One region of the Novosphingobium sp. 63-713 genome, then DNA from elsewhere that is predicted to be linked to it. Evidence: riboswitches for the same ligand, from Rfam matches in the RefSeq annotation. Region 1 holds a riboswitch; the other holds the start of a gene.
What was found. A riboswitch is a leader RNA that binds a small molecule or an ion and turns the genes downstream of it on or off. The one in region 1 is predicted to bind thiamine pyrophosphate.
Positions count from the first base shown of each region.

Region 2: another riboswitch for thiamine pyrophosphate. It lies ahead of BGP00_RS10120 (hypothetical protein); the one in region 1 lies ahead of BGP00_RS09025 (TonB-dependent receptor).

Region 1 is NZ_MKVS01000019.1:170,122-177,403, forward strand. It holds gene BGP00_RS09000 (magnesium transporter CorA family protein) at 1-490, shown strand, start outside; gene BGP00_RS09005 (TetR family transcriptional regulator) at 487-1,131, opposite strand; gene BGP00_RS09010 (aromatic ring-hydroxylating dioxygenase subunit alpha) at 1,254-2,309, shown strand; gene BGP00_RS09015 (hypothetical protein) at 2,332-2,964, opposite strand; gene BGP00_RS09020 (DUF2520 domain-containing protein) at 3,127-3,999, opposite strand; TPP riboswitch at 4,090-4,199, shown strand; gene BGP00_RS09025 (TonB-dependent receptor) at 4,233-6,539, shown strand; gene BGP00_RS09030 (phosphotransferase) at 6,544-7,282, shown strand, end outside.
Region 2 is NZ_MKVS01000020.1:48,258-55,539, reverse strand. It holds gene BGP00_RS10155 (hypothetical protein) at 1-106, opposite strand, end outside; gene BGP00_RS10150 (alkylphosphonate utilization protein) at 307-612, shown strand; gene BGP00_RS10145 (1-phosphofructokinase family hexose kinase) at 619-1,560, shown strand; gene BGP00_RS10140 (cupin domain-containing protein) at 1,560-1,985, shown strand; gene BGP00_RS10135 (hypothetical protein) at 2,365-2,655, shown strand; gene BGP00_RS10130 (DUF4440 domain-containing protein) at 2,936-3,346, opposite strand; gene thiC (phosphomethylpyrimidine synthase ThiC) at 3,728-5,590, opposite strand; gene BGP00_RS10120 (hypothetical protein) at 5,608-5,904, opposite strand; TPP riboswitch at 6,091-6,196, opposite strand; gene crtY (lycopene beta-cyclase CrtY) at 6,326-7,282, shown strand, end outside.

The DNA of each region.
Region 1 (7,282 bases):
CACTGATCTTGATGCGCGCGGATTGAGCCGGGAAACCGCGATCCTGCGTCATTCGATCATCAAGCTGGGCCGGGCCTATGACCGGGCCTCGCGAGTGCGCTATATGTTTTTGAGCATCGGCCGCATGGCCTCCTTTGTCGCGGATCGGTGCCAGGACCATCTCGATGACGATCTGGCCACCCGGCTTCAGTCGCTGATCCACGACATAGCCTCGCTCGATGAATTCGAGATGAGCCTGTCGTCCCGCACCCAGTTTCTTCAGGACGCCGCCAACAGCCTGATCAGCATCGAGCAGAACGATGTGGTCAAGGTGCTGACGGTGGCCTCGGTGGCGGGCATTCCGCCGGTGCTGGTGGTCGGGATCTATGGGATGAATTTTCACAACATGCCCGAATTGTCATGGGCCTGGGGCTATCCCATGGCTTTGGGCCTGTGCCTGGTGACGACGCTTATCCCCTATCTGTGGTTCAAATGGCGCAAATGGCTTTAGGCCGGGATCAGGATCTGCCCGATCATATGGTTAATGGCGCGCTCGATCCAGCTTGGCGCGCGCGGATCGGCCCCGGTCATGGCGGCGATCAGGTCGGGATTGCCAAAGGTAATGAGCGCTGAGCCGATCATGCTGAAATAGGCGATTTCCGGTGTGGCGTGGCCCAGCGCGCCCACCTCGGCCAGAGCCTGAAACAACGGGCGCAGCCTGTCCCACACCGGCTTGCCGATGGTTTCGACCACCCATGCGTGGCGCTCGGAAAGAACGGAAAACTCCTGCAGCATCAGGCGCGTCAGGCGCGGATTTTCAGCATAGCTGCGCAGATAGCCGGGCAGCACTTGCCGCGCCGCCTGTCGGGGATCGCGGAGCATGTCGGGCGTGAGGTGCTCGGCCAGATAAAGCTCTCCCTCGCGGGCAAAAGCCTCGATCACCTGTTGCCACAGCGCCAGTTTGGACGGGAAATAATAGGCCAGATGACCCTGTTCGATCCCGGCGCGCGAAGCAATGGCGCGCGTGCTGGCTCCGGCAAAGCCCAGATCGGAAAAGACGGTCAGCGCCGCCTCCAGCACGAGGCGGCGGTTTTCCGCTCCGTCATAGCGGGTTTTGGCATAGCGGGCGTTGGCGGCTTTGGCGCGGGGCATTGCGCCCTCATGCCTTGGCGGCCTGCGGCGCGCAAGAGAGCGTGAGTTTGTCGATTGACAAATATCTTTGTCATATGACAAACAAGGCCCAAGCCCCAAAGGGTGCCATACGGGAGAATGCCATGACCTCGCCAACCTATCCGCTGACCGTCGATCAACCCTATCCGCGCAACCAATGGTGGGTCGCGGCCTATGCCGCCGAGGTGGGGCGCGACCTCCTGGCCCGCGATATTCTGGGCGAACGGGTGCTGCTCTATCGCACCGAGGCGGGCGAGGCGGTGGCCCTGTCAGGCATTTGCCCGCATCGCGCCTTTCCGCTGGAAATGGGGCGGCTGGTGGGCGACCATGTGCAATGCGGCTATCATGGTTTCACCTTTGGCGCCGATGGCGGCTGCGTGCTGGTGCCCAGCCAAAGCGGCGTGCCGCAGAAATCCTCCCTGCGGCGCTATCCTGTGGCTGAACAGGGCGATCTGGTGTGGATCTGGACCGGGCAGGCCGATCTGGCCGATCCGGCGCTGCTTCCCGATTTGGGCGCGGTGGGGCTGGGGCGGCCGGATTGGGCATCGGAACAGCATCCGGTCTGTGAAGTGGCCGCGCGCTACACTTTGCTGATCGAGAACCTGCTGGACCTCAGCCATGTCACTTTCATCCATGCCGCGACCATCCCCGGCGGCGAAAAGGTCGCGCAGATCCCGGTGGCCGTGATCGAGACGGATCATAGTCTGACGGTCCAGCGCAAAGGCGAGAACCTGCCGATCAACCCCCTGCTGAAAATGCAGTTTCCCGATCAGGACGGGCCGGTGCATCAGCATTTTGATGCCGAATATCTGGGGCCTGCCATGATCCGCACCGGCGGCGCGGTGCATGATGCGGTCAGCGGGCGGCGGCTGGGGACCAGCAATTTCCTCCACATGATTACACCCGCCAGCCCGACGACCCTGCGCTATTTCGTCATCACCGCGCGCGATTTCGGGCTCGACAATCCGGCGCTGGGCCAGATCAATCTGGGCATGGGCACCCGCATTCAGCCCGAGGACAGCGCCGCGATCGCGGCCATCGAGCGGGTGTTTCAATCCGGCGTGACCTTGCCCGCAGAAATCAGCGCGCGGGTGGACAATGGCGCGCTCAAGGTCCGCCGTCGACTGGAGGCGCAAATCCGCGCGGAGCAGGCGGCCTAGAAAGCCGCCCGGTCAGGCATCGCTATTCGTCCAGAAAGCCCAGATCGAGCCCCGGCACGCCATAGACGATGGCAGGCGGCAGCTTGACGCCCGGCGGCGGCACATGGCGCAGCCGGGTGATAGCGTTTTGCAATTCGCTATCGGTGGTCCGAAATGCCATCGTCTGCAACTGGTCGGTGGCGTTTCGGCCAACGGGCAGCCAGCGCATGTTGCGCGTGTCATCGAAGTGATCGACATAGACTCCGGTTCCATCGACGCCGACACGCAATTTCACGTCGCCGGTCGATGCCGCCAGAGTGGAGGCGTTTAACCGTCCCTGTATCACGGCGGCATTGCTGATCGTGAACCAGAACTGCCGAGTCTGTCCGGGGGTCAGACCCGCCGCCGCCTGCGTTGCGGCCACTTCCAAGGCAAGGAGTCCGCCTTGGGACATGACGATCAGCGTGTTTTGATCCGGCTTCGTGCTGCCGCCATAATAGGCTACAAGATCGTTCAGCTTGCCTCGTTTGCGCTGGTTGGAGGCGGTTCGCCGTTCGGCAAGAACCCGAATGCCTTCATCGATCAGTTCGGAAACCGTCATCGGCGTGTCGACGACGTAGAGATGTTTGTATCCGAAGTAATTGCCTGCCCCGGGATCAAAAAACGTAACCGACATACGCCTCTCCTCAGAACTTATGGGGCGGTTCTATCAAATCTTTCGGGGTTCGACAATCGGAAGGGCTTTGAAAAGCCGCGCGGCCATGGCAATAATTGTTGGTTTAACAATCATTAAGTGTAAATACCCTTTCTATCCGCAGCGACGCGCCAATCTTCCCACTTATTCCGAAGGACTTTGGCGCAGCATGGCGCGCATGTCAGCGGCCACTTCTCTTCCGCCGTGTTCCAGCGCGTCGAGCGTGGCGCTTCCCATCGCGCGATAGGGCCCGAGCAGGCCGGGACAATCGCGCTCCAGCGCCGTCAGATGGCCGCTGATCGTTTCGCTGTCTCCGCGCAGCAAAGGGCCGGAGAGCGCGCCGAAACCCATCGTCAGGCTGTTCTCCAGCGCGGCCCGCACCAGCGGCGCCAGCAGCGCCGCGCCATCGGCTACCCCGGCGTTGGCCAGCGCCTCCATCGACCCGGCCATCAGCGTGACCAGATGATTGGCCGCATGGCATAGGGCGGCGTGGTAGAGGGGCCGCTGCGCCTCGGCAATATCGACCGCCACACCCCCCAGCGCGGCAACCAGCCGATGGGCGATGACGGCGGTTTCGACCTGCGCGGCGGTTACGGCAAAGCGGGCGCCTGCCATGCGGCGCAGCTCGGCCGCAGGATCGCCGGTGAAGGTCATCGCCGGATGAATCGCCGCCGTCTTCGCGCCGCGCAATGCCAGTACTTCGAGCGAGGCCAGACCGGAGCGCCCGCTGACGTGAAAGACGAAGCCTGCGCCATGCTCCGGCCACACAGCGGCCAGCTCACCCGCAACGCTATTCAATGCATCATCCGACACGGCCAGTGCGATCACATCGCAGACTTCGGCCAGTTGCGCCATGTTCTGCGCTGCCTCGCCCCCCAACTGCTCGGCCCGCTCGCGTGATCGTCCCCAGACCAGCAGCGGCAGGTCGGACCAGTCCGCCAGCCCCAGAGCCAGTGCGCGCGCCACGCGGCCTGTGCCCACAATGCCGATGCGATGAAAGCGGGGTGTCTTTGTCATGCCCGACCTATATGGCCTGTCCGTCCGACCCGCCAGTGGCCCCGGTCGCGGCTTTAGGACTTCCCACCGGCGCAAAGAACGCCTAGAGGGCGCCCATCCCCGGGGGGCCGCTGATGCGCGGCTGAGAGGTGGTCAGCAGACCACGACCCGCTGAACCTGATCCGGTTGATACCGGCGTAGGGAGGGTTGGCGGCCGGTCCGTTGTCTCTCCCTTTTGAGTGCGAGAGACGATTATGGCCAATATGATCCGTATGCGTTTGATGGGTTGCAGCGCGCTGGTGCTGGCCGGTTTTGCGGTGCATGCCCCCGTGCAGGCTCATGCCGCCGATGCCGACAATGCCGCAGACACCATCCGCGTCATCGGCCATCCCGATCCCGAAGGCCTGCTGCCCGAACAGAGCGCGCCCAAGGCGATCAGCGCCATTTCCGCCGATTTCATCATCAAGCAGGCCCCCACGCTCAACGCCTTTCAACTGGTCAACCTGCTGCCCGGCGCGAATGTGTCCTCCAGCGATCCCTATGGCCTCTCGACCAGTTCCAGCCTGACCATGCGCGGTCTGGGGCAGGATGAGATCGGCGTGCTGATGGAAGGCGCGCCGCAGAATGACATCGGCTATTACTATGCCTATCCCTCGCAATTTGCCGATGCCGAGAATGTGCGTCAGGTGGCATTGGCGCAGGGTTCGGTTGATCTGGATTCGCCGGTGCTGGGCACGGCGGGCGGGCTGCTCTCGCTCAGCCTGGATGATCCGGCGAAGAAGCGCGGGGCGCTGGTCGATCTTTCGCTGGGGTCTTACAATGAACGGCGAGCCTTTTTCCGCTTCGACACCGGCCTGATCGGCAACAGCGGGGTGCGGGCCTTTGTCTCCTATTCGAACAACCGGGCCGACAACTGGCGCGGGGCGGGCTATGATCTGCGCAACCATATTGACGCCAAGCTGCTCAAGGAATGGGGTGAGGGCAATCGCGCGAGCCTTGCCATCTCATTCAATTCGGCCAAGACCTCGGCCTATCCCGGCCCGACGCTGGGTGATTGGCAGACCTATGGGCGCGGGTATAATTTCGACAAGACCTATACGACCGGCGACACTAATTACTGGCGTTTCTATCGCGCGCCGTTCCGCAACATCTATCTCTCGGCCCCGGTGCATCTGCGCTTCAATGACCGGCTCAGCCTCGACACGACCACCTATCTGCAATGGGGCTATGGCAACTCGCCCTATGGCACGCAATTGGCGACCACCGGCAATTATCTGGGCACCGAGGCGCTGACCCAGCCGATCGCGCTGCCCGGCGCGGATGCCAATGGCGTGGCCACGGTGCTGGGCAATTGGACCGGCAACCAGTTTCGCGGCGGCAATGTGACCAAGCTGGTGTTTCAGGCGGGCGCGCACCGCCTGACCGCCGGGGTGTGGTTCGACTATGGCAATGACCGGGTTATCCAGTCCTATACTTCGGTGGGCGCGGATGGCCAACCGGCCGACGAATGGGGTTATCAGGACCGCGCCATCCGCACCGCCGATGGCCGCTTGCTGGCCTATGAAAATGCGCGGACGCTGACCATTTCCAAGGCGTTTTTTGTGGCCGACAGCATCGCGATCACGGATCGGTTGACCGCCGATCTGGGCTTCAAGGGCGTCGATGTGCTGCACAGCGGGCGCAATTTCCTGCCCGGCCCGCAATCAGGGGTGCATTTTGACAGTTTCGCCGCGCTGCCCCGCGCCGCGCTGCATTATCGCCTTGATGATCGCCAGCAGGTGTTTGCCAATATCACCACCAATTTCCGCGCGCCCAATGAATATACGCTCTACAACACCTATGATTATGGCGCGATCAGCACGCAGGGCACGACCGCGCTGAAAAACGAATATTCGGTGTCGCAGGAACTGGGCTATCGCTATATCGGGCCGAACCTGTCCTTCTCGCTGACAGGTTTCCATTACCATTTCCGCAACCGCCAATTGTCCACCATAATCGACAGCGGCGGCGCTCTGGTCTATTCGACGATCAACGCGGGCAGCCAGACTTCCTATGGCATTGACGGCGAAATCGACTGGCGCCCGGCCAAGGGGGTGAGCCTCTATGTCTCGGGCGAATATCTGCATACGCGGATCGACAGCGATCTGGCGGTGGGCAATGACTTTCTGCCGACCAGGGGCAGGCAGGCGGTGTCCAGCCCCGGCTTCCAGTTCGGCGTGGGCAGCACCTATGACGACGGGCGCCTGTTCGGCAGCACTGCGCTGAAATATGTGGGCCGCCAATATTCCACCTTCATGAATGACGAGAGCATCCCCGCCTATGCCACGCTCGACCTGTCGGTGGGTGTGCATCTGGCCGAATGGATCGATGGCAAGCGCACCGATCTGCGGGTCAATGCGATCAACATCACCAATCCGCGCGTGCTCTCGGGCGTGCAGAGCGTGGGCCTGAATGCGCAGGATACGACCGGGCGGGGTGGCACGGTGATTTCGGGCGCGGCCCCGTCCTATTACATCGGCAGCGGGCGCGCTTTCGTGGTGACGCTGGCCCGCGCGTTCTGATGGCATGAGCGGCGCGGCGCATCTTGTCCATGGGCATCTTGTCCACGGTATGGGGACCGGGCTGGAGGCCCCCGTCTGGCCCGCCATCATCCCGGAGGAGGCCGGGGCGGTGCTGGCGCATTTCCCGCTGGCGGGGCGCCCGACCGCGCTGCCATGGCATTCGCCGCGCCCCTTTTCGGCGGCCGCGCTGGTCGAGGCCGAGGGGGGCAGGTTCATCCTCAAGCGCCACCACTGCACGCTCCGCTCGCCCGAGGCTCTGGCGCAGGAGCATGGCTTCATCGCCCATCTGCGCGGGGCGGGCATGCCTGTGCCCGAATTGATGGAGGCGGGGGGCCGGACCGCCATCGCGCAGGGCGAATGGACCTATGAACTGCACCGCCTCTCGCCCGGCCTTGACCTCTATCGTGAGCGCCCGTCGTGGACGGGTTTTCTTGCGCCCGCTCATGCCCATGCGGCGGGGCGCGCCCTGGCGGGTCTGCACCGGGCCGCGCAGGATTTTGCCGCCCCGCCGCGTGGCGTCGATCCGCTGATCGCGGGCTGGACGATCCTGCCCGCGCGCGATCCGATGGCGGCGGCGCAGGCCTATGTCGCGGCAAGGCCCGGGCTGGCGGAATTCCTGCATGGGCGCCCGTGGCAGGAGGAACTGGCCGCTCTGCTTGGCGCGGTTTCACCGGATCTGGCCGCCCAGCCGCTGCTGTGGACTCATAATGACTGGCACCCGTCGAACCTGCTCTGGACCCCGG
Region 2 (7,282 bases), on a different contig from region 1:
GATAGGGGGCGCCGTTCTGGGCCGAGGCATAGCTGGCCGCAACAGGCGAGAGCCCGACCGCGATCGCGCTGGCGGCCATCAGGGTTTTTTGCAAAGAATGGGTCATGATGCCTATCCTCGGTGATCGGCCTTGAAGGGAACGGCCTGTCTGAAATTCTGTTGTAACAATTGCCATGATCCGCGTGAACGCAGGCTGACACAGCGCAAAGCGCGACAATTTATTACCGGATAGGGGCCCGGGGATTAACGGGCCGATGGCCAAGGCCGCCATGGCGTGCCAAGGGCCGGGATGAAAGGAATGAGACGATGAGCGCTGATGAAGATTATGTGTATGACGAGGAAAGCGGCGAATGGATGTCGGCTTCCGAACTGGCCGCCAAGCGCGCCGCCGCCGATACGGTCGAGGTGCGCGATGCGGTGGGCAATCTGCTGGCCGATGGCGATCAGGTGACGCTGATCAAGGATCTGGAAGTGAAAGGCGCGGGCCAGACATTGAAGCGCGGCACCTTGATCAAGTCGATCCGCCTGACGGGCGATCCGCAGGAGATCGATTGCCGCTATGACGGGATCAAGGGGCTGGTGCTGCGCGCCGAATTCGTCCGCAAGAGGTAAAGCCCGATGCGCGTCGCCACATTGACGATGAATCCCGCCATTGATGGGTCCTGCGAGGCCGAGGCGGTGTTTCCCACCCACAAGATCCGCACGCATGATGAGCGGTACGATCCGGGTGGCGGCGGGATCAATGTGGCGCGCGTGCTGGCGCGGATGGGCCATGCTTCATCTCTTGGCGCGGTCGAGGTGATCTATCTGGCAGGCGGGGCGACAGGCGCGCTGCTCGACGAATTGCTGGATCAGCATGGGCTGGATCGTCACCGCATCGCCATCCATGACCATACGCGGCAATCGCTGGCGGTCTATGAAAGGTCGAGCGGCAAGGAGTTCCGCTTTGTGCCCGATGGCCCGCTGGTGGCCGAGGACGAGTGGCAGGCGGCGTTCGATCATGTGGCCGGGCTCGAACACGGCTGGCTGGTGGCCAGCGGGTCTTTGCCGCGCGGGGTGCCGGTGGATTTCTATGCGCGGGTTGCGGCGGCTCTGGCCCGGCGCGATGTGCGGGTGGTGGTCGATACGTCAGGCCCGGCGCTGGCGGCGGCGCTGGATCAGGGCGGGCTCTATCTGGTCAAGCCCAGCCAAGGCGAGTTCGAGGCGCTGATCGGCTGCAAATTGCCCGATGCGCAGGCCGTGGGCGAGGCGGCCATGGAGATGGTGCGCAGCGGCAAGTCCGCGCATGTGGCCGTGTCCATGGGGCATGAGGGCGCGGTGCTGGCCCATGCGGACGGGGTGATCGTGCGGCCCGCGCTGGATGTGCCGGTCAAAAGCGCGACCGGGGCGGGCGACAGTTTCGTGGGCGGTATGGTCCATGGTTTTTTGCGCGGCGAGGATGCGGCGGGCGCGTTCCGCTGGGGCATGGCGGCGGGGACGGCGGCGGTGATGTCGCCGGGCACAGACCTGTGCCACCCGGAGGCGGTGCGTGAGATGTGGCTGGCTTTGGGAGATAGGTGATGCGTGATCCGCAGGCGGCGGCGATCATCGAGCGATTGGGGATGCAGCCGCATCCCGAAGGCGGTTGGTATGTCGAATTGTGGCGCGAGGGTGAGGATCGCGGGCGGGTTAGTACGATCTATTTCCTGCTGGAGGCGGGGCAGACATCGCATTGGCACCGGATCGATGCGGCCGAGGTGTGGCTGTGGCATGGCGGATCGGCACTGGATCTGGGCGTGGCGGCCGGGGGCGCGGGGCCGGTGCGCTGGATCCGTCTGGGCGGCGATGTGCTGAACGGCGAGACGCCGCAGGGGGGGATCCCGACCGGGCATTGGCAATCGGCGCGGGCGGGTGATGGCTGGGCGCTGGTCAGTTGCGTGGTGGCGCCGGGATTTACCTTTGACGGGTTTGAACTGGCGCCGCCCGGCTGGCATCCGGGCGGATAGCGGTTCGATGCTGCGTCGCGTCATTCCATAATGGTTTTCAGAAAATGGGCGCGATGCGATTCGCGAGGGCGAGCGCAGATTGAATTTGGCACTTTCCTCCCGACCGGGCGGGGCGAATTTGTATGCATTCCTATTCAAGGTTTATGCGGGGTGATCTGACCCTGCAACCTCGAAATGGCCAGCATTTCCCGGAAATATGCCGAATTCTAACGGGATAGGTGGAGATTTTCCAAGCGTATGGTTCGGGATGGTTGCGAAAAATGCAATCATATCGTTGGTGAATGCAATTGCTACATTCCCACCATTCACGTTAGACGGGCTTCAACAACATAAAGGGTGCTTCGAGGCAATTGTTCCTAACCAAATAGGGGATATTGCCATGATCAAGACTGTTATCGCCGCCGCCGCTTTCGCTCTTCTGCCCACCGTTGCTTTCGCTGAAGAAGCCCCCAAGCAGAGCTTCACCTATCAGGGCGTGACCTACACCTACACTTCGGAAGTGCAGAACGGCGTCAAGGTTCTCAAGGGCTCGGCCTATAACGGCAAGGTGCCTTTTGAACTGAAGGTGACCAAGAACGGCGTGTCGGGCACCTTCAACCGCGCTCCGGTCAACTTCGACATGCACGAAGTCCAGCACCTCGACAACAAGGACGTTGTCGAAGGCCAGTAAGCGATTGGCCCCCACCGGGCCGATCCTCTCTGAATGCTGAGATACGTGCGGAAAAGCACAATGGGCGGCTGGAAGATCACTTCCGGCCGCCCTTTTGCATGTGCGCTTGTGAGAGAGTTGCGGCCCAGCCGGGTTGGTAGCCTCTTCTATAAGAGCCAGCCAGGCCGCGTGGTGGATATGGCAGGCCGCATCTGACAAATCCATGAATGAAATGGCCACATTGGCAAATTTTATGATTTTTTATGACGGGCTTGGTTGACCGGCCGCGCTGGCAGGCCGATCATTTCAGCGTCACGAAAATCTCGGCTTCCAAGACCCAGCGCGATTGCGTGGCATTGGCCGCAAGATTGCGCCATTTCGCCGCATACGTGCCCGAGGCCTGCACCTTGCCACCGGCATCGACGCCCTGCCAGGCGCCCTGTTCCATCGCGATTGGTTCAACCTCGCTTGTGATAATCGCCTCTGTGGTTCGCACATAGGTGGTGCGCAGTGCAGCAGGGGCGGCAAATTCACGCTTCCATGCCAGCAGTTGCGCCTTGCGCCCGTTCAGCAGCGCGCTGTCCGTGCCCGTGATCAGCGTCACATGCGGGGCAAGAATGGCGCTGACGGCATTCAGGTCGCTCTGCGCCAGCGCGCGGTTGAAGGTGGCGCGGGCAAGGCGGATGGCAAGGTCGGCGGTCGGGTTATGCATGGTGTTTACCGCTGCGCGATTTTTCGGTTTTAGGGAAGGGGCGTTTTGGGGCGGAAGCAGGCTTGCCTCCGGCGGGCAAAGGGCGAGGGCCCTTTGCAATCCCGTTATGGGGTGGTGGTGGGTTGGCGAGGTGGCGCCGTGCTCAGTGGGGCATAAAGCCTGCGGCGCGGCCACACAGCGCCAAAAGCGCCGCAGGCTTTAAATTCCCGATGGCGCGTTCGACGAAAAAGGCCGCACCCATGACACAACCTAAAAGTTACGGGATTGCAAAGGGCCCTCGCCCTTTGCCCGCCGGAGGCAAAACAAACACGCGCGCCACACAAAACAAAAGGGCCGAGAGCCGCCTGGCCCCCGACCCTTTCATCCATTCCAAACGAACCCTTATTCCGCAGCCGGAATGTAGAGATCGCCCGCTTCCTTATACTTCTCGCTCATCTGGGCCATGCCGGCCTCGGCATCCTCGGCGGCGGCAAACGTCTCAATCGGCGCGTTCTGCTTGGCGGCAAAGTCGCGCACTTCCTGCGTGATCTTCATCGAGCAGAATTTCGGTCCGCACATCGAGCAGAAGTGGGCGGTCTTGGCCCCTTCTGCGGGCAGAGTCTGGTCGTGATACTGCTCGGCGGTGTCCGGGTCGAGCGACAGGTTGAACTGATCGCGCCAGCGGAATTCGAAGCGTGCGCGCGACAGGGCATCGTCGCGCAGCTTGGCCGCCGGGTGGCCCTTGGCAAGGTCGGCCGCGTGGGCGGCCAGCTTGTAGGTGACGACACCAACCTTGACGTCATCGCGGTCGGGCAGGCCAAGGTGCTCCTTGGGCGTGACATAGCAGAGCATGGCGGTGCCGAACCAGCCAATCATCGCCGCGCCAATGCCCGACGTGATGTGGTCATAACCCGGCGCAATATCGGTGACGAGCGGCCCGAGCGTGTAGAACGGAGCTTCACCGCATGCGGCGAGCTGCTTGTCCATGTTCTCCTTGATCTTGTGCATCGGCACATGGCCGGGGCCTTCGATCATCACCTGAACGTCCTGCTCCCACGCGCGCTTGGTCAGCTCGCCAAGGGTGTAGAGTTCGGCAAACTGCGCCTCGTCATTGGCATCGGCAATCGAGCCGGGGCGTAGACCGTCGCCCAGCGAATAGGCTACGTCATAGGCCTTCATGATCTCGGTGATCTCGTCGAAACGCTCGTAAAGGAACGATTCCTTGTGATGGGCCAGACACCACTTGGCCATGATCGAGCCGCCGCGCGACACGATCCCCGTCACGCGCTTGGCGGTCAGCGGGATATAGGGCAGGCGCACGCCCGCGTGGATGGTGAAATAGTCGACGCCCTGTTCGGCCTGTTCGATCAGCGTGTCGCGGAAGATTTCCCAGTTCAGGTCCTCGGCAATGCCGCCCACCTTTTCCAGCGCCTGATAGATCGGCACGGTGCCGATGGGAACGGGGCTGTTGCGCAGGATCCATTCGCGCGTGTCATGGATGTTGCGGCCCGTGGACAGGTCCATCACCGTGTCGGCGCCGTGGCGGATGGCCCAGACCATCTTGTCCACTTCGCTGGCCACGTCCGAGGCCACGGCCGAATTGCCGATATTGGCGTTGATCTTTACCAGAAAATTGCGGCCGATCGCCATGGGCTCGGATTCGGGGTGGTTGATGTTGCTGGGAATGATCGCGCGGCCCCGCGCCACTTCGGACCGCACGAATTCGCCGGTGACGAAATCGGGGATTTCCGCGCCCCAGCTCTGCCCGTCGCGCTCCAGCTTTTCCTTCAGGATCGCGCGGCCAAGGTTTTCGCGCTGCGCCACATATTCCATTTCGGGCGTGACGATGCCGCGGCGGGCATAATGCATCTGCGACACATTGGCGCCCGCCTTGGCGCGCAGCGGGCGGGGGTTGACCGCCGGGAAGGCGGGCACGCCGCCGCTGCGATCCGGACCTTTAAGGCCATTGTCCTCGGGCTTGACCGCGCGGGCGTCATATTCCTCGACATCGCCGCGCGCCAGGATCCATTCGCGGCGCAGCGGGGCAAGGCCCGCCGAAATGTCGATCGTGGCATTGGGATCGGTATAGGGCCCGGACGTGTCATAGACCCGCACGGCCGGTTCGTTGGCCGACGACTCCAGCGCGATTTCGCGCATGGCAACCTTGATTTCGGGATGGCTGGGCGAGGGGACGTAGATCTTTTTCGAGCCACGGATCGCGCCGGTGGTAACGCCAATTTCAAGGGGGGAGTTGATGTCGGCCATGGAGTGCTTTCTGCTGTTTATCCGAAGCGGGCCATGCCGATCACGGTCAAAGCCAGCCCGATGAAAGTGGTGATGCCGGCCCAGCCCTTGTGAAAATTACCAAGGGTTTTCAGCCACATCTGGGTATAAAGATCACAGGCGAACAAGATGGCCAGGCTTTCGGCCATCATCAGTCCGCCCAATGCCTTGATGATGCAGGTGAGAAGGTCATGCGGTATCCATGGGTTGGCCAGATAGACCAGGCTGCCCACCAGCAATTCGAGCATTCCGCACAGGAATTGCAGGGCGGGCGAGCCTTCCACCTCGCCGATCATGGTTTGCCAAACTCCCGGTTGCCTAAGTGCCCCTGCTCCCGCGGCCAGCGCGGCCAGACCAAGAATGAGGGCGCTCCATGCAGTCGGATCTCCAGCTTCTTGCATACCTTCTCCTGTTTTTTCGTTTTTATCTCGCCTTCATATTCTGCGGCGTCAGGAGAGGAGGAGCGGGGGGCACCATACCGGGCCGACAGACGCTTCCCTCCCTACGCCCGGATTAACGGGTTCAGGTTCAGCGGGTCGTGGGGCGTTAGGCCCACCTCTCAGCCACATGGCTCCCCGGGGATATGTATGGCAGGTTATGCGAAGGCGAAGGCCTTGGCAAGCGCGCTGAGGGCCGGTTTTGCCGCCGTGAAATTTCTCACGGATTTGCCCCTATGGTCGGTTGCCGGAAAGCGGTTGCTAACATAGACTTGGGGCCATGGCGGGAAATGACACGGATATTGCCATCCTCGGGGGCGGATTGGCAGGCGGGCTGGTAGCGCTGGCTCTGGCGGCGCGGCGGCCCGATCTGCGCATCCTGCTGGTCGAGCGGGAGGAGAAGCTGGGGGGGCACCATTTCTGGTCCTTCTTCCTCAGTGACATTCCGGTGGCCGCGCGCTGGTTGCTCAAACCCCTGGTAGTGGGCAAATGGGGCAGCCACAGCGTGCGTTTTTCCGGCAACCGCCGCCATCTGGGCAATCCCTATCGCACGATTTCGAGCGCCCGTTTCGATGCGGTCCTGCGCGAGGCTTTGCCTGCAGGCTCGATCCTTACCGGGGCCACGGTGACAGCCTTTGACCGGCGCGGTTTCACGCTGGCCGACGGACGGCAGTTTCGCGCGGGGGCGGTGATCGACGCGCGCGGCGCGGCGGCCTTTCCCGGCCTGCGTGGCGGGTGGCAGAAATTTCTGGGCCAGATGGTGCGCACCAGCGCCCCCCATGGCCTGAGCGCCCCCATCATCATGGACGGCAACCGGTCGCAACATGATGGGTTCCGCTTTGTCTATGTCCTGCCCTTTTCGGATGACACGGTGTTTATCGAGGACACCTATTATTCCGACACGCCTGACATCGACGCCCCCACCCTGCGCGAGCGCATCGAGGCCTATGCCAAGAGCCGCAGCTGGACCATTGTCGAGGTGCTGGACGAGGAGCAGGGCGTGTTGCCGGTGGTGGCCGAGGGCGAGCCCCATGCGCTGATCGAGGGTATGCATGGCGTGGCGCGGATCGGCGTGGCGGGCGGGCTGTTTCATCCGCTGACCGGCTATTCGCTGCCCACGGCGGTGCGCGTGGCGACGATGATTGCCGACATGTCCGATATGTCGGGCGATGCGATCGCCGGGGCGGTCGAGGATTATGCGCGGGCCCATTGGCGCGCGGGCGGCTTCTATCGCCTG